Regions from separate parts of the Serratia sp. LTN-2 genome, predicted to be linked through region 2. Evidence: predicted binding sites of a transcription regulator. Region 2 holds the regulator's gene; the other holds the start of a gene.
What was found. The regulator PhoB, encoded in region 2, activates phosphate uptake and scavenging genes when phosphate is short. The targets are predictions, from matches to a motif close to CTGTCATAAAACTGNCNNAT.
Positions count from the first base shown of each region.

Region 1 (7,200 bases), on a different contig from region 2:
CGACGCCGGAGTGCCCGCTGTCATTTTGCCCCCTCCACCACGCGCTTGCGCAGTTCGCCCGACACATAGTCGAGCACGGAAACCACCACGATGATCAGCAGCAGCGTCATGCTGACCTGATCGTAGCGGTCGAGTTTAATGTTGGTCATCAGCTCCTGGCCGATGCCACCCGCCCCCACCAGTCCCAAAATGGTCGACTGGCGGAAGTTGATCTCCAGCCGCATGAAGCTGTAGGAGAGAAACACCGGTTTCACCTGCGGCCACAGGCCGAAGCGCATGCGCTGCAGCGGCGTCGCGCCGCAGGCCGCCAGCCCGCGCACCGGCTTGTTGGAGGCGGTTTCGATCGATTCGTAGAACAGTTTGGTCAGGCTGCCGATGGTGTGCAGCGCCAGCGCCAGGAAGCCGGGAATGGCGCCGATGCCGAACGCCATCACGAACATCACCGCCCACGCCAGTTCCGGCATGGTGCGCAGAAACGCCACCAGCGTGCGGATCGCCAGCCGCACCGAGGCCGGAGTGTAGGTGTTGCCGGCCGCCAGGAACGCCAGTACGGTCGCCACCAGCACCGAGAAAATGGTCGCCGCCAGTGCCAGCTGCAGGGTCTCCCAGATCAGCGGCAGCTGAATGTTCAGGCGGTAACCCCAATAGGCTAGCGAGCCTTCGGTGCGCCCGTCGGCGAACAGCAGGTGCCAGTGCAGCGTCGGAATGGTTTCGGCCAGGTAGTCGAAGAAGTGCGGAATAGACACCCAGACAGTGTGCAGGTTGAACTCGGCGAGGTTGCCGGCGCCCAGGTACAACACCACCAGCCCGAGCGACCACAACAGCGCTTCGCGCTTTTGCTTGCTGCGGATCCGTTGGTAATAGTGTGCGAAATCGGTATTCAAAACAGGTCTTCCATCTTTATGGAACAAGGGGTTCAGCACGCTGAACCCCTTCATTCGGACGGCCGAGGCAGCCGGGAATTAACGGTCGCCTTTGGTCAGCTCGCGCTTCATATCGATGATGTTCTGGTATTCCGCCAGGGTGGTGTCGCCGATGTGCTGCTTGCCGCCCATCGCTTTGATAAAGCACTGGTGATCGTCTTTATCCAGCTTCTTGATGGCGGTGACCACTTTGGCCTTGAAGTCGGCCGGCAGCGAGTTGCTCACCAGGATCGGGCCGTTCGGGATCAGCGGCGACTGCCAGATGATGCGGATCTGTTTCATCAGGTCCGGGTGATCCATGCGGATCATGCGGGTGAACGCGCCGCTGGTGTAGCCGGTGTTGTAATCGCCGATCATCGACGCCCAGGTTACCGCACCTTCGAACTGGCCGTTCAGCACGCCGAGGATGTCCTGCTCGTGGCCGCCGGAGAAGGTGACGCTGGAGAAGGTGTTGTTGTATTTGTTGTCGACCGTGCCGCCGAACAGCTTTTTAAACGCCTGGTTCGGGATCAGGAAGCCGGAGGTGGAGTCCGGATCGGCGAAGCCGATGGCCTTGCCCTTCAGGTCTTCCAGCTTCTGGTACGGGCTACCGGCCTTCACCACCACGACCGAGTGGTAGCCGCGCGACTGGTCGACGTCGTCGACCGCGATGCCGACGATGTCCACCGCTTTCGGATCCTTGATATAGACCGAAGCGAACGAGGACGGCGACATGCTCAGCACCAGATCAATCTTGCCGCCCAGCAGGCCCTGGATCACGCCGGAATAGTCGGACGAGTTGCGCAGCTTGGTATCGACGTTCAGCTCTTTATCCAGGAACTGCTTCACGCACTGGTTATCGCCGATCTGCTGGGTGGCGTTCTGGCCGCCGAGAATGCCCAGGTTCAGCTCTTTCGGCGCATCCGCTGCGGCAGCATTAAAGACCATCATCGCGCCGGCCATCAGGGTGGTCAGACTCAATACTTTTTTCATTAGGTGTGCCTTGTGTGTAAAGGGTAAAGGTCAAAAGTGCTTCAATGGATCTGATTGGCTTCTTCGCCATACAGCTGGTGCAGGATCCGTTCGTTCAGTTGCGAAGGATGCCCGTCAAACACGATCTTCCCGTGGGCGATGCCGATCACCCGCGAGCAATACTCTTTCACCAGTTCGACCGAGTGCAGGTTCACCATCACCGCGATGCCGTCTTCGCTGATTTTCTGCAGCGCGTCCATGATGCGGCGGGTGTTTTTCGGATCGAGCGACGCCACCGGCTCATCGGCCAGCAGGATTTGCGGGTTTTGCATCAGCGCACGGCAGATGGCGACGCGCTGCATCTGGCCGCCGGAGAGGTGCTCGGCGCGCTGCAGCGCATGCGGCAGCATGTTGAGCCACTGCAACAGCTCGATGGCGCGAGCGCGGTCGGCGTCATCGAACAGTTTGAAGAAGGATTTCAGGGTAGACGTGTGGCTCAGACGACCCAGCAGCACGTTGGTCATCACATCCAGCCGCGGCACCAGGCAGAAGTCCTGGAAGATCATGCCGCAGCGCGCGCGCCACTGGCGCATCTGGCGGCCGGCAAGCTGGGCGATATCCTGCGCCACGCCATCGTCTTCGAAGTGCAGCATCTCGCCGCAGCTGGAAGGGATGGTGCCGTTCAGGGTGTGCAGCAGCGTGGACTTGCCCGCGCCGGAACGGCCGATCACCGCCACGAACTCGCCGGCGTGCAGATCGAAGTTGATGTCATCCAGCACGCGCTGCTGCGCTTTGTAGGCCTTGCCGAGTCCCTTTACCGATAACACTTTGCGGGATGCGGCGGCGTGCTGCCCTGGGAAGTCGTGCTGTGCCAATTTTAACAGTGCCTGAGCCATATGATTTCTCTGGTTTCAGTGGCTAATCATTATGGGCACCTATTAACGAATAAGTTTATGACAGTGGGATGATGGTTTTATGGCCGGGGCGTGACGCGTGACGCCCCGGCGTGCGCATCATTCCAGGCTAAAGAAGTCCAGCCCCAGCGCCGCCTTGACCTGCTGCAGCGTCTGCTGGCTGACCTGATGCGCGCGGCGGGTGCCGTGCTGCAGGATGCGCGTCAGCTCGCCTTTATCGGCGATGAATTCGGCGCGGCGGGTGCGGATCGGCTCGAGCAGGCTTTGCAGGCAATCCTCCAGCAGCCGTTTGATTTTCACGTCCCCCAACCCGCCGCAGCGGTAATGCGCCTTCAGATCCGCCACCAGCGCGGCGTCTTCGCAGAAGGCGTCCAGGTAGGTGAACACCATGTTGCCCTCCACCCGGCCGGGATCGCTGACGTTGAGATGGCCGGGATCGGTGAACATGCTCATCACCGCCTTGTGCACCTCGTCGGCGCCGGCGCCAAGCGGGATGGCGTTGCCGCGCGATTTCGACATCTTGCCCTGCCCGTCCAGCCCCGGCAGACGCCCGACGTTGCTCAACAGCGGCTGGCACTCCGTTAATATCGGTTGGCCGACGATGTGGTTGAAGCGCCGCACGATCTCGTTGGTTTGCTCCAGCATCGGCAGCTGATCCTCGCCAACCGGCACGTGGGTGGCGCCGAAGGCGGTGATGTCCGCCGCCTGGCTGACAGGATAGATCAAAAAGCCGGCCGGCAGGCTGCGGGCGAAATCCTTCTCGGCGATTTCGTTTTTCACCGTCGGGTTGCGTTCCAGCCGCGCCACGCTGACCAGATTGAGGTAGTACATCGTCAGCTCGGCCAACGCCGGCAGCGCCGACTGCAGGCAAATGGTGGTCTTGTGCGGATCGATGCCCACCGCCAGATAATCGGCCACCACGTTGAGCACGTTGGCGCTGATTTTTTGCGGATTGTTGCCGTTATCGGTCAGGCCCTGCAGATCCGCCACCATCACCGTTTGGTTATGCTGGTGCTGCAGTTCCACGCGCTGGCGCAGCGAGCCGACGAAGTGGCCTAAATGCAGTGGGCCGGTGGCGCGATCGCCGGTAAGAATGGTGTAGCTCATGACAGTGCTCCTGAAGGTCTGTAGACCGCCGGATCAACGCCACAAAGAATAATGCCGCCAAACCGGCGGCATTAAAAAGAGATGTGAATACTCGTGCCGCCTCAGAAGAGGCGCCACCATGACTGATTGTGGGTGGAGTGCATTGATATATTCATGGCATCAAGGTATACCCGCTGCGGCAGCGCGTCAATAACCCGCCGCCGATGCGTAAGACGACGTTACATTCCGGCATTTGCGTTCCTGGCCCGGCGCGCTAGGGTAAAACCTTCAACCTGAAAAAGGAGCGCATGATGAAGATCGGATTTGCCGGACTGGGTGGGATGGGCAGCGCCATGGCGGCCAACCTGTTGCAGGCGGGCTTCGCCTTAACGGTATGGAACCGCTCGCCGCAGGCGGCGCAGCCGCTGGTGAGCGCCGGCGCGCGGCAGGCCGAGCGGCCGGAACAGTTGGCCGATGCCGACGTGCTGATCACCATGCTGGCTGACGATGCCGCCACGCAACAGGTGGTGGTGGACAGCGGATTGCTGCAACAGATGAAACCGGGCGCGCTGCATATCAATATGGCGACCATCTCGGTCGAACTCGCCAAACGCCTGACGGCGCTGCATGAGGAACACGGCATCGGCTATCTCGCCGCGCCGGTGCTGGGCCGGGTCGACGTGGCCGCCGCCGGCAAGCTGAATATTCTGGCGGCCGGCGATAGCGAGCGGCTGAAGCAAGCGCAGCCGCTGTTCGATGCCCTCGGCCAGAAAACCTGGCACTTCGGCGCCGATCCGGCGCAGGCCAACGTGGTCAAGATCGCCACCAACTTTACCTTGGCCAGCGCCATTGAAGCGATGGCGGAAGGCAGCGCGCTGGTGCGCAACTACGGCGTGTCCGGCGCCGACTACCTGCAGATGCTGAGCAGCACCGTCTTCGCTGCCCCGGCCTATCAGGGCTATGGCGCGCTGATCGCCGCCGAGAAGTATTCACCCGCCGGATTCCGGCTGGCGCTGGGGCTGAAGGACGTCGGGCTGGCGCTGGCCGCCGGCGCCGACAGCCATACGCCGATGCCGTTCGCCGGGGTGCTGAAAGACAACTTCCTCGACGCGATGGCGCAGGGGGATGCGGATCTGGATTGGGCGGCGCTGGCCAAGGTGGCGGCGCGGCGGGCGGGCCTGAAATAACGAACGGAGGCCGAGGCCCCCGTTTTTCCGTAATCAGAACACGATGTCCACCGCAGGCACGGCGCGGATCGACACGCCGAAGCTGTCGATATTCGACAGCGTCTCGTTATGGTGGGTGCGGATCAGCAGGCCGTCGGCATAGGATTTGTCGTGGCAGGTATGAGCATCCGCCGCCAGCGTCACCGGATAACCGCGCGCCGCCGCGCTACGCACCGTGGTATCGATGCAAAACGGCGTGGAGTAGCCGCACACCACCAGCTGCGAAACGCCGTTGGCGATCAGCAATGCGCCCAGCGAGGTGCGCAGGAAGGAGTCCGGCGTGGTTTTCTCCACCCGGTGGTCGCCCGGCGCCACCGTCAACGCCGCAAGCACTTGCCAGGCGGCGCTGCCGTGCGGCAGTTCGTCGTCCGGCGTGTGGTGCTGAATCACGACAACCGGCGCGCCGGCCCGACGGGCGCGCTCGCTCAGCAGATTGATGCGCGCAACGGTGCCCGTGGCATCCGCCGGCGGCGGCGTAAACAACCCTTCCTGCACATCGATAATCAACAGCGCGGCGGTCATGGCAGCTCCTGAAGAGTCAATCGCATCAGCACACCGGCTGGCGCGGGCGGAAAATATGGTCGACGCCCTGCTCGCGCAGCCGGTTCACCAGATCGTGCCCGCCGTTCGGCGTGGCGTGCGCCAGTTGGCGTTCGGCGGTAAACACCGGGCTGGCCCAGAACAGGTTCACCGGGTCGCCGTACTGCTGCGGCAAAGCCAGGTGCGCGTTATATGGGTAGAAGGACGACGATAAAATATAGCCCTCGTAGCCCAGCGGCGCCACGTCCGACTCCAACGTATGCCCTTCGCCGATCCAGGTTAGCCGCGCCCAAGGCGCGTGCGCGAAACCGGCCAGCGCGCTGGCCATCTGCACCGCGTTGTCTTCGGTCATGTATTGACTGTCGATGGCGATCGCCATCTCCATGCGGCGATAGCGCGAAGCCTCGTCGTTGAACAGGATCTCCACCCACGGCATCGGCCGGATGCTGACCCCCATGGTGAGAAAGTAATAAATGCCGTCGCGCTCGTGCTGGGTGATGGCCATCGGCGGCCACTTGCCCTGATCGATGGCGTAGTATTTTACCGAGGGGCCGAAATGCTGCTCATAGCGCGCCTGAAAATCGCGCTGCATCTTCGGCCACGGATTGCCCTCTTCACGCTGCCAGCTGCGCCAGAATTGGCGGGTGCTCTCCGCCTGCGCATATTGCGTGTTGGTCGAGGCCGAACCGAGCGGATAGGCCAACGGGCTCTCCTTGATGCAGCTGGCGGAATAGCACACCGAATGGTCGATATACAGGCTCCAGCCGGGGATCACCGCCAGCAGTTGGCCGTAATACCACAGGGCTGCGCCGTCGTCGCTTTCGCTCCACACCACCATCAACCCTTCCGGGTTCAGCGGCGCTTCCCCTTCCAGGTTGCGGCAAAACTCCGCCGCCAACATCGGCGGCTGCCCTTGCTCCAGCGCGGCGCGATCTTCCTGCAGCGGCGCGGCGGCCAGATTGCGCAGCCAGCAGGCACGCACCTGATAGCGATCGCTGTAGGCTTCGGCGGGATAGATGTAAAAATAGGCTGCCCGGTGATCTTGCTGAACCACCGCGACCAGCGTCTGGTTCTCATTGCTGACTTCAGCAAGTACGTATGATTCGTTCATATCACCTCAATAGGGTCAGGGCGCGGCAGAATCGGCTGCGCGCCAAAAATGGAATGTGGCTTTGCCCCCAAGTGTAAAACGCATTACTGGCCGGATCACCCGTAAAAGTCTCAAAAGCGGCCGTAAACGAAGATAAACAAAGACTAATTATAGCGGCTGTGGCTTATGACGGCTGAGTAATGCGCCGCACCGCGCGCTGATAGGAGCCGTTGCGCATCGACGCGCCCAGCACCTTGCCGAGGCCTGCGGCGCCCGTTCGCACCAGCCGCCGCCGCAGCGCGCCCGGCTGAAAACCGAACTGCCGCTGCGCCCAATCGGGCAACAGATCGATGCCCGCCTGCATCACCACCCTGCCGAGCGGGCGCGCCAATGCGCTCGGCGCCGGCGCCTTCAGCAGAATGCGTGCCACCTCTTGAGTCCGTTCGTCGCACACCAACTGCGGCCGCATC
Region 1 is NZ_JCAXDO010000002.1:486,363-493,562, forward strand. Features, by position in the region: gene phnE (phosphonate ABC transporter, permease protein PhnE) at 1-24, opposite strand, end outside; gene phnE (phosphonate ABC transporter, permease protein PhnE) at 21-884, opposite strand; gene phnD (phosphonate ABC transporter substrate-binding protein) at 963-1,895, opposite strand; gene phnC (phosphonate ABC transporter ATP-binding protein) at 1,937-2,770, opposite strand; gene trpS (tryptophan--tRNA ligase) at 2,888-3,895, opposite strand; gene AC6BYQ_RS06070 (NAD(P)-dependent oxidoreductase) at 4,186-5,061, shown strand; gene AC6BYQ_RS06075 (cysteine hydrolase family protein) at 5,095-5,622, opposite strand; gene AC6BYQ_RS06080 (suppressor of fused domain protein) at 5,648-6,751, opposite strand; gene AC6BYQ_RS06085 (oxygenase MpaB family protein) at 6,915-7,200, opposite strand, start outside.
Region 1: a site for PhoB is predicted at 2,826-2,845, ahead of phnC (phosphonate ABC transporter ATP-binding protein). Genes of this name have one in related genera too.

Region 2 (7,200 bases):
CGCCATGGCACCGAGTTGATGGCCTTCGGAATCGATTTTTTCGGATCTTTGGCTTCGCCGGCGGTGATGCCGATAATTTCAATGCCGCCGTAAGCGAACATCACCAGCTGCAGCGACAGGATCATGCCGATAAAGCCGTTGCTGAAGAAGCCGCCGTTCGACCACAGGTTATGAATGCCGGTCGGTTGCCCGCCGTTGCCGATACCCCAGATGATGATGCCGATGCCGGCCGCGATCATGATGATGATGGTGGCGACCTTGAAGAACGAGAACCAGAACTCCAGCTCGCCGAACACCTTGACGCTCATCAGGTTGATGGCGCCGATGATCAGCACCACGCTCAGCACCCAGATCCAATGCGGCACTTCCGGGAACCAGACGCCCATATAGATGCCGAAAGCGGTCACGTCGGCGATGGCGACAATCAGGATTTCAAAGCAGTAAGTCCAGCCGGTGATGTAGCCCGCCATCGGGCCGAGGTAATCCTGCGCGTAACGGGAAAACGAGCTGGCCTGTGGGTTGTTGACCGACATCTCCCCCAGCGCGCGCATGATGATAAAGGCCACGATGCCGCCGATCAGGTAAGCCAGCAGCACGCTCGGGCCGGCCATTTTGATGGCGTCCGCCGAGCCGTAGAACAACCCGGTGCCGATGGCCGACCCCAGCGCCATAAAGCGGATGTGACGCGTGCTGAGGCCGCGTTTCAGCTTATTGTCGGGGGCAGTGGTGGGTGACTGTTGTTGCATGAAGATGACCCATAGTTTTAAACGTAAAAAAGCCACGGACATGTCCGTGGCCCTAGATTAAGCCGGGGGATTATCAGTGCGCGGTCACTTGAGAACGCGTACACACCCGATCATAAATCGCGACCAGCACCAGCATCAGCAGCGAAGGCGGCAACCATGCCAATCCCTGCTCCGCCAGCGGCAGGTGAGTGGTCCAGGCCGGCAGCAGCTGCTGGAAGCTGGACGCTTTCACTGCGTCAAGGATACCAAACAACAGGCTGACAAGCATCACCGGCGCGATGATGCGCGGCGCGCTGTGCCACCAACGCAGGGTGAAGCTCAGCACCACCAGCACGATGCACGGCGGGTAAATCGCGGTCAGCACCGGAATGGAGATCTGGATCAGGTGGCTCAGACCGAGGTTGGACACCACCATCGAGAACAGGCCCAGAATAAACACCAGCGTCTTGTAGGAGAACGGCAGGTATTGCGCGAAGAACTCGGCGCAGGCGCAGGTCAGGCCTACCGCAGTCACCATGCAGGCGATGAAGATCAGCGCCGCCAGGAAGAAGCTGCCCAGGCCGCCGAAGGTGTTCTGAACGTAAGCGTGCAGGATCACCGCGCCGTTGGTAGCGTCAGGCACCAGCGCGCCGCTGCCGGAACCCAGCTTGAACAGGCTCAGATAAACCAGCGTCAGGCCCACGCCGGCGATCAAACCGGCCAGAATGGTGTAACGGGTCAATAGACCGGCGTCTTTCACGCCGCGCGAGCGCGCCGCGTTGACGATAACGATGCCGAATACCAGCGCGCCCAGCGTATCCATGGTCAGATAGCCGTTAACGAAACCGGAAGAGAAAGGCACGCTCTGGTAAGCCGCCGTCGCCGGAATCGGCGCGCCGGCAGGCCACAGCAACGCGGCGATGCCCAGTACGGCCAACGCGACGATCTTCAGCGGCGCCAGCACGTGGCCGACGGTATCGAGCAGGCGGCCCGGATACAGGGAGATGCCAATCACCAGCGCGAAATACACCAGGCTGTAGATGAACAGCGGCATGGCGCCGTCGCCGGTCAGCGGGGCGATGCCCACTTCAAAGGAGACGGTGGCGGTGCGCGGCGTCGCGAACAGCGGGCCGACGGCCAGGTAGCAAACGGTCGCCAGCAGCAGGCCGGCACCGCGGCCAATCGGCGAACTGAGGGCGTCGATGCCGCCGCCGACGCGCGCCAGCGCGATGACGGTGATGACCGGTAGGCCGACGGCGGTGATCAGGAAGCCCAGCGCCGCAGTCCAGACATGTTCACCGGACTGTAAACCGACCATCGGCGGGAAGATGATGTTCCCGGCCCCGACGAATAAGGCAAAGGTCATAAAGCCCAATGCCAGGATATCTTTTGACGTTAAACGATGACTCATACGATGTCGTGTTGCCTGTTCAAATGAAAAAATTGTCCGATAGCGTGGTGGCGTGACGCCCCACCCGGTTGTCGGCATGCCCGACCATCGCAGCGCCAAATAAGCACCCTAAACGCAATCGTTCCGGCGTTTATGTCCCTATTCGAAAGTGGCCGCTCATGAAGATGGGCAAAGTTTTAGGAGTTATAAAAATGGAGGTTTAATCCGACAACGAGGGCTAAGGTAAACGTTTATAGCGCTTCAAGGCAAGACGCACGGCGAAAAGCAGAGCTATCGACCATATAAACTTTAGCCACCAGTCGATCATATTGGCTATCAATAAATATACACTACATGATTTGTATCATTTTTGAACAGCCAATTCACGAAACGTGAAGCATATATCACTTTACCGCGCGAAAACGCCAATAAAAGCCCGGTTTTCGCGTGGCATAAGCTCCATTTCGGCGTGAGAAAAGGCGAAAATTACGTCGCCTTTTGTCGCTTATTGCATCATGACCGGTGCAAGCGGCTGCAGCCCGAGCGCCTGGCGGGTCTTCTGCAGAGCGGCCGGTGGCAGAGGCAGATAGCCGTCGTGGTTGACCAGGCTCTGTCCTGCGGTCGACAGCACGCGATCGAGGAACGCCGCGGTCAGCGGCTCCAGCGGTTGATTGGGGGCTTTGTTGATGTAGATATACAGGTAGCGCGACAGCGGGTAGCGATCGTTGCGCACGTTGGCGGCGGTAGGCGCGACATAGTCCTCCCCCGACTCCGCCAACGGCAGCAGCCGCACGCCGCTGGCGCGAAAACCGATGCTGGCGTAGCCGATGCCGTTGAGCGAACCGGCCACCGCCTGCACCACCGAGGCCGAACCGGGCAACTCATTGACGCGCGGCATAAAATCACCGCCGCACAGCGCGCGCAGTTTGAAATAGCCGTAGGTGCCGGAAGCCGAGTTGCGGCCAAAGCGTTGCAGCGAGCGCGTCGCCCAGTCGCCGCTCAGACCCAGTTCGCCCCAGCGCGTCAGCGGCTGGCTTTCACCGCAGCGCCGGGTGGCGGAGAAAATACGATCGAGCTGCTGCAAATTGAGGCCGCGCAGCGGATTGTCCTGATGCACCAACACCACCAGCGCATCCACCGCCACCGGCACCGCCAGCGGCGCATAGCCGTAACGATGTTCGAACGCCGAAACCTCGGCCGCCTTCATCGGCCGGCTCATCGGGCCCAGCTGCGCGGCGCCCGCCGCCAACGCGGTCGGCGCGGTCGACGAACCGGCGGCCTGGATCTGCAGATTAACGTTGGGATAATGCTGGCTGAAGTCCTGCGCCCACAGCGCCATCAGGTTCGCCAGGGTGTCGGAGCCGACGCTGGACAGATTGCCCGCCAGCATGCCGTCGGGCTGCGCCAGCGCGCCACGTCCGGCCAGCAGCGCCAGGCAAAGCAACAGCCCTCGGGTGATTCGGGTCATACCGGTGTCTCGCGTTAATTTTTCACCGCATTCTCTGATAAAGCGGCCGGAACAATCAACCGGTTGGGTAAGGTAAAGATAAAGCGGGTGCCGATCCCCGGTTCGCTGAGGATCTCCAGCCGCGCGTCGTGATGGCTGAGCGCGTGTTTGACGATCGCCAGCCCCAGCCCGCTGCCGCCGGTCTGGCGCGAACGGGCCTTGTCGACGCGATAAAAACGCTCGGTCAGGCGCGGAAGGTGCTCGGCGGCGATGCCCGGCCCGTTGTCGCTGACCTGGAACTGCGCACCATGTGCCGTCTGCTGCCAGCTGACTTCGATATGGGTGCCCTTCGGCGTGTGGTTGACCGCGTTGTATACCAGGTTAGACACCGCGCTGCGCAACTGGTCTTCATTGCCGAACACTTTGAGCTGTTCGTTCACCCGGAAAGCGATCTCGTGATTACCGCCGCTCAGCGATTGCGCCTCGCGCTGCAACACCCGCAGCATCAGCGGGATATCCACCCGTTCGTTCATGTCGACATTGGGCGCCGCCTCGATGCGCGACAGCGTCAGCAGCTGTTTGACCAGCCCGTCCATCCGGCGGGTCTGCTCTTGCATGGTGCTCAGCGCCTTGCTGCGCAGCGATCCGTCCTGCTCTTCGTCGCCCATCATTTCCAGGTAGCCCTGCAGCACCGTCAACGGCGTGCGCAGCTCATGGCTGACGTTGGCGAAGAAGTTGCGCCGCGCCCCTTCCAGCTGGCGCATCTGGGTGACGTCGCGCGCCACCATCAGCAGTTGCCCTTCGGAATAGGGCATCACGCGGAATTCGACGTAATGTTCGTTGTTCAACTGCAGCGTCAGCGGGCGCGAAAACTCCTGCTGTTGCAAATAGTGGCTGAACTCCGGATAACGCAGCAGGTTGAGGATGTGCTGGCCGTTGTCTTCCGGCCAGCGGAAGCCGAGCAGATGCTGCGCCAGACCGTTGCACCAGAAGATATTGCCTTCGACGGTGGTCATCACCACCGCGTCAGGCAGCGATTCGGCCCCGCTGCGAAAGCGCTTGATCAGCAGCGCCAGCTCGCGGCGGCGGCGGCGGTTGCGCTGCTGCATCTGATACAGGCCATAGAACAACGGCTCCCAGCTCCAGCGGCCGGGCGGCGGCGTCATGCTGCGGTCGATCCACAGCCAATGGGAGAGTTTGAGCTGGTTGTAGAAATTCCACACCAGCGCAGCCAGCGCAGAGGCCAGCAGGAACCAGGGCAGATAACCGAAAATCAGCCCCAGCAGTAAGGCGGGCAGACAAAAAAGAGCCAGCTCCAGAGCCAGCCTCTTCCACGACAGACGTTCTAACACGGCATATTCTCCAGCGCGGCGCGATCAGTAGCGCGTTGAGAACCGGTAGCCGGTGCCCCGAACGGTTTGAACCATTTTATCATGCCCACTGGTTTCTAACGCCTTGCGGAGCCGACGGATATGCACGTCAACGGTACGGTCTTCCACATAAACGTTAGTGCCCCAGACGTGATTAAGCAACTGCTCGCGGCTATAAACCCGCTCCGGGTGGGTCATAAAGAAGTGCAGCAGCTTGAACTCGGTCGGCCCCATGTCCAGCGCCTGATCGTTCGCCATCACGCGGTGGGAGGACGGATCCAGGCTCAGTCCTTGCATTTCAATCACTTCTTCCACCGCCATCGGTGAAATACGGCGCATGACCGCTTTGATGCGTGCCACCAGCTCCTTGGGCGAGAACGGCTTGGTGATGTAATCATCCGCCCCCACTTCCAGGCCGCGCACCCGGTCTTCCTCTTCGCCGCGCGCGGTCAACATCATCACCGGGATATCGCGGGTCAGCGCTTCGCGCTTCATATGCTTGATAAACTGAATGCCGGAACCGCCGGGCAGCATCCAATCGAGCAACACCAAATCAGGGAACGGCTCAGACAGGCGCGTCACGGCGCTGTCATAATCCTCGGCTTCCAACGGTTGGTAACCATTCTGTTCCAACACAAAGCACACCATCTCACGGATCGGCGCTTCGTCTTCCACCACCAGTATGCGTCTTGCCATCGTCAATCCTGCCAATGTGTTAGCGACTTTGCGGGCGCCATTATGCGTCAGTTTTGTGACACTTTTATGAAAAAAAGCGGCTGTTATAGGCAGTAAGCATAGCGATTATTTCCCATAGTAAAGAAAAATCATTCCGCTGCCCTCGCCATTGCGCCGGGACAGCCGGCGCCGCGGCCTTTATAATCATCGCCATTACCTTTGCACCCGGGAGTGTCATGCGCCTGATCCACACCTCTGACTGGCACCTTGGCCAGTACTTTTTCACCAAAAGCCGCGCCGCCGAGCACCAGGCTTTTCTGAACTGGCTGATCGAACAGGTAGAGCAGCAGCAGGTGGATGCGCTGATCGTCGCCGGGGATCTGTTCGATACCGGCTCGCCGCCCAGCTACGCCCGCGAACTGTACAACCGCTTCGTGGTGGAACTGCAGCACACCGGCTGCCAACTGGTGGTGCTGGGCGGCAACCACGATTCGGTGGCGACGCTGAACGAATCGCGTGAACTGCTCTCCTGCCTGAACACCACGGTGATCGCGAGCGCGCAAGGCGCCCCCGAACAGCAGATCCTGGTGCTGAACCGGCGCGACGGCCAGCCGGGCGCGGTGCTGTGCACCATCCCGTTCTTGCGGCCACGCGATCTGCTCACCAGCCGCGCCGGCGAATCCGGCGCGCAGAAACAGCAGGCGTTACAGGAAGCCATCGCCGAACATTACCAAACGCTGTATCAGGCGGCCTGCGAGCGCCGCGACCAATTGGGCCTGCCGCTGCCGATCGTCGCCACCGGCCACCTGACCACCGTCGGCGTCACCACCTCCGACTCGGTGCGCGACATCTATATCGGCACCCTCGACGCCTTTCCGGCGCAGGCCTTTCCTCCCGCCGACTATATCGCGTTGGGCCACATCCACCGCGCGCAGAACGTCGCCAAATCGGAGCACATTCGCTATAGCGGCTCGCCGATCCCGCTCAGCTTCGATGAACTGGGCAAAGCCAAAAGCGTCTTTATGGTCGATTTCGCCGACGGCGCTTTGCAGCAGGTGGAAGCGTTAACGATCCCGCAGTTTCAGCCCATGCAGCTGATCAAAGGCGATCTGGCCGAGATCGAACGGCAGCTGCGGCAGTTTGCCGATTATGACGGTGAGCTGCCGGTGTGGCTGGATATCGAAGTGGCGACGCAGGACTACCTCAGCGACATCCAGCGCCGCATTCAGCTGCTGGCGGACGAGCTACCGGTGGAAGTGGTGCTGCTGCGGCGCAGCAAAGAACAGCGCCGCCAGGCGATCGCACAGCAGGATAAGGAAACGCTCAACGAACTGAGCGTCAATGAAGTGTTCGAGCGGCGCCTGGCGCAGGAGATTGAGCTGCCCGAAACGCGCCAACAGCGGATGCGCCAAATGTTCCGCCAGGTGGTCGAGGCGGTGCAGCACAACGCCGAGGAGAACAACCCATGAAAATCCTCAGCCTGCGCTTAAAAAACCTCAACTCGCTGCAGGGCGAATGGAAGATTGACTTCACCGCCGAGCCGTTCGCCAGCAACGGTCTGTTCGCCATTACCGGCCCGACCGGCGCGGGCAA
Region 2 is NZ_JCAXDO010000004.1:145,285-152,484, reverse strand. Features, by position in the region: gene proY (proline-specific permease ProY) at 1-746, opposite strand, end outside; gene brnQ (branched-chain amino acid transport system II carrier protein) at 820-2,136, opposite strand; gene AC6BYQ_RS10610 (PstS family phosphate ABC transporter substrate-binding protein) at 2,621-3,583, opposite strand; gene phoR (phosphate regulon sensor histidine kinase PhoR) at 3,598-4,914, opposite strand; gene phoB (phosphate response regulator transcription factor PhoB) at 4,939-5,628, opposite strand; gene sbcD (exonuclease subunit SbcD) at 5,844-7,076, shown strand; gene sbcC (exonuclease subunit SbcC) at 7,073-7,200, shown strand, end outside.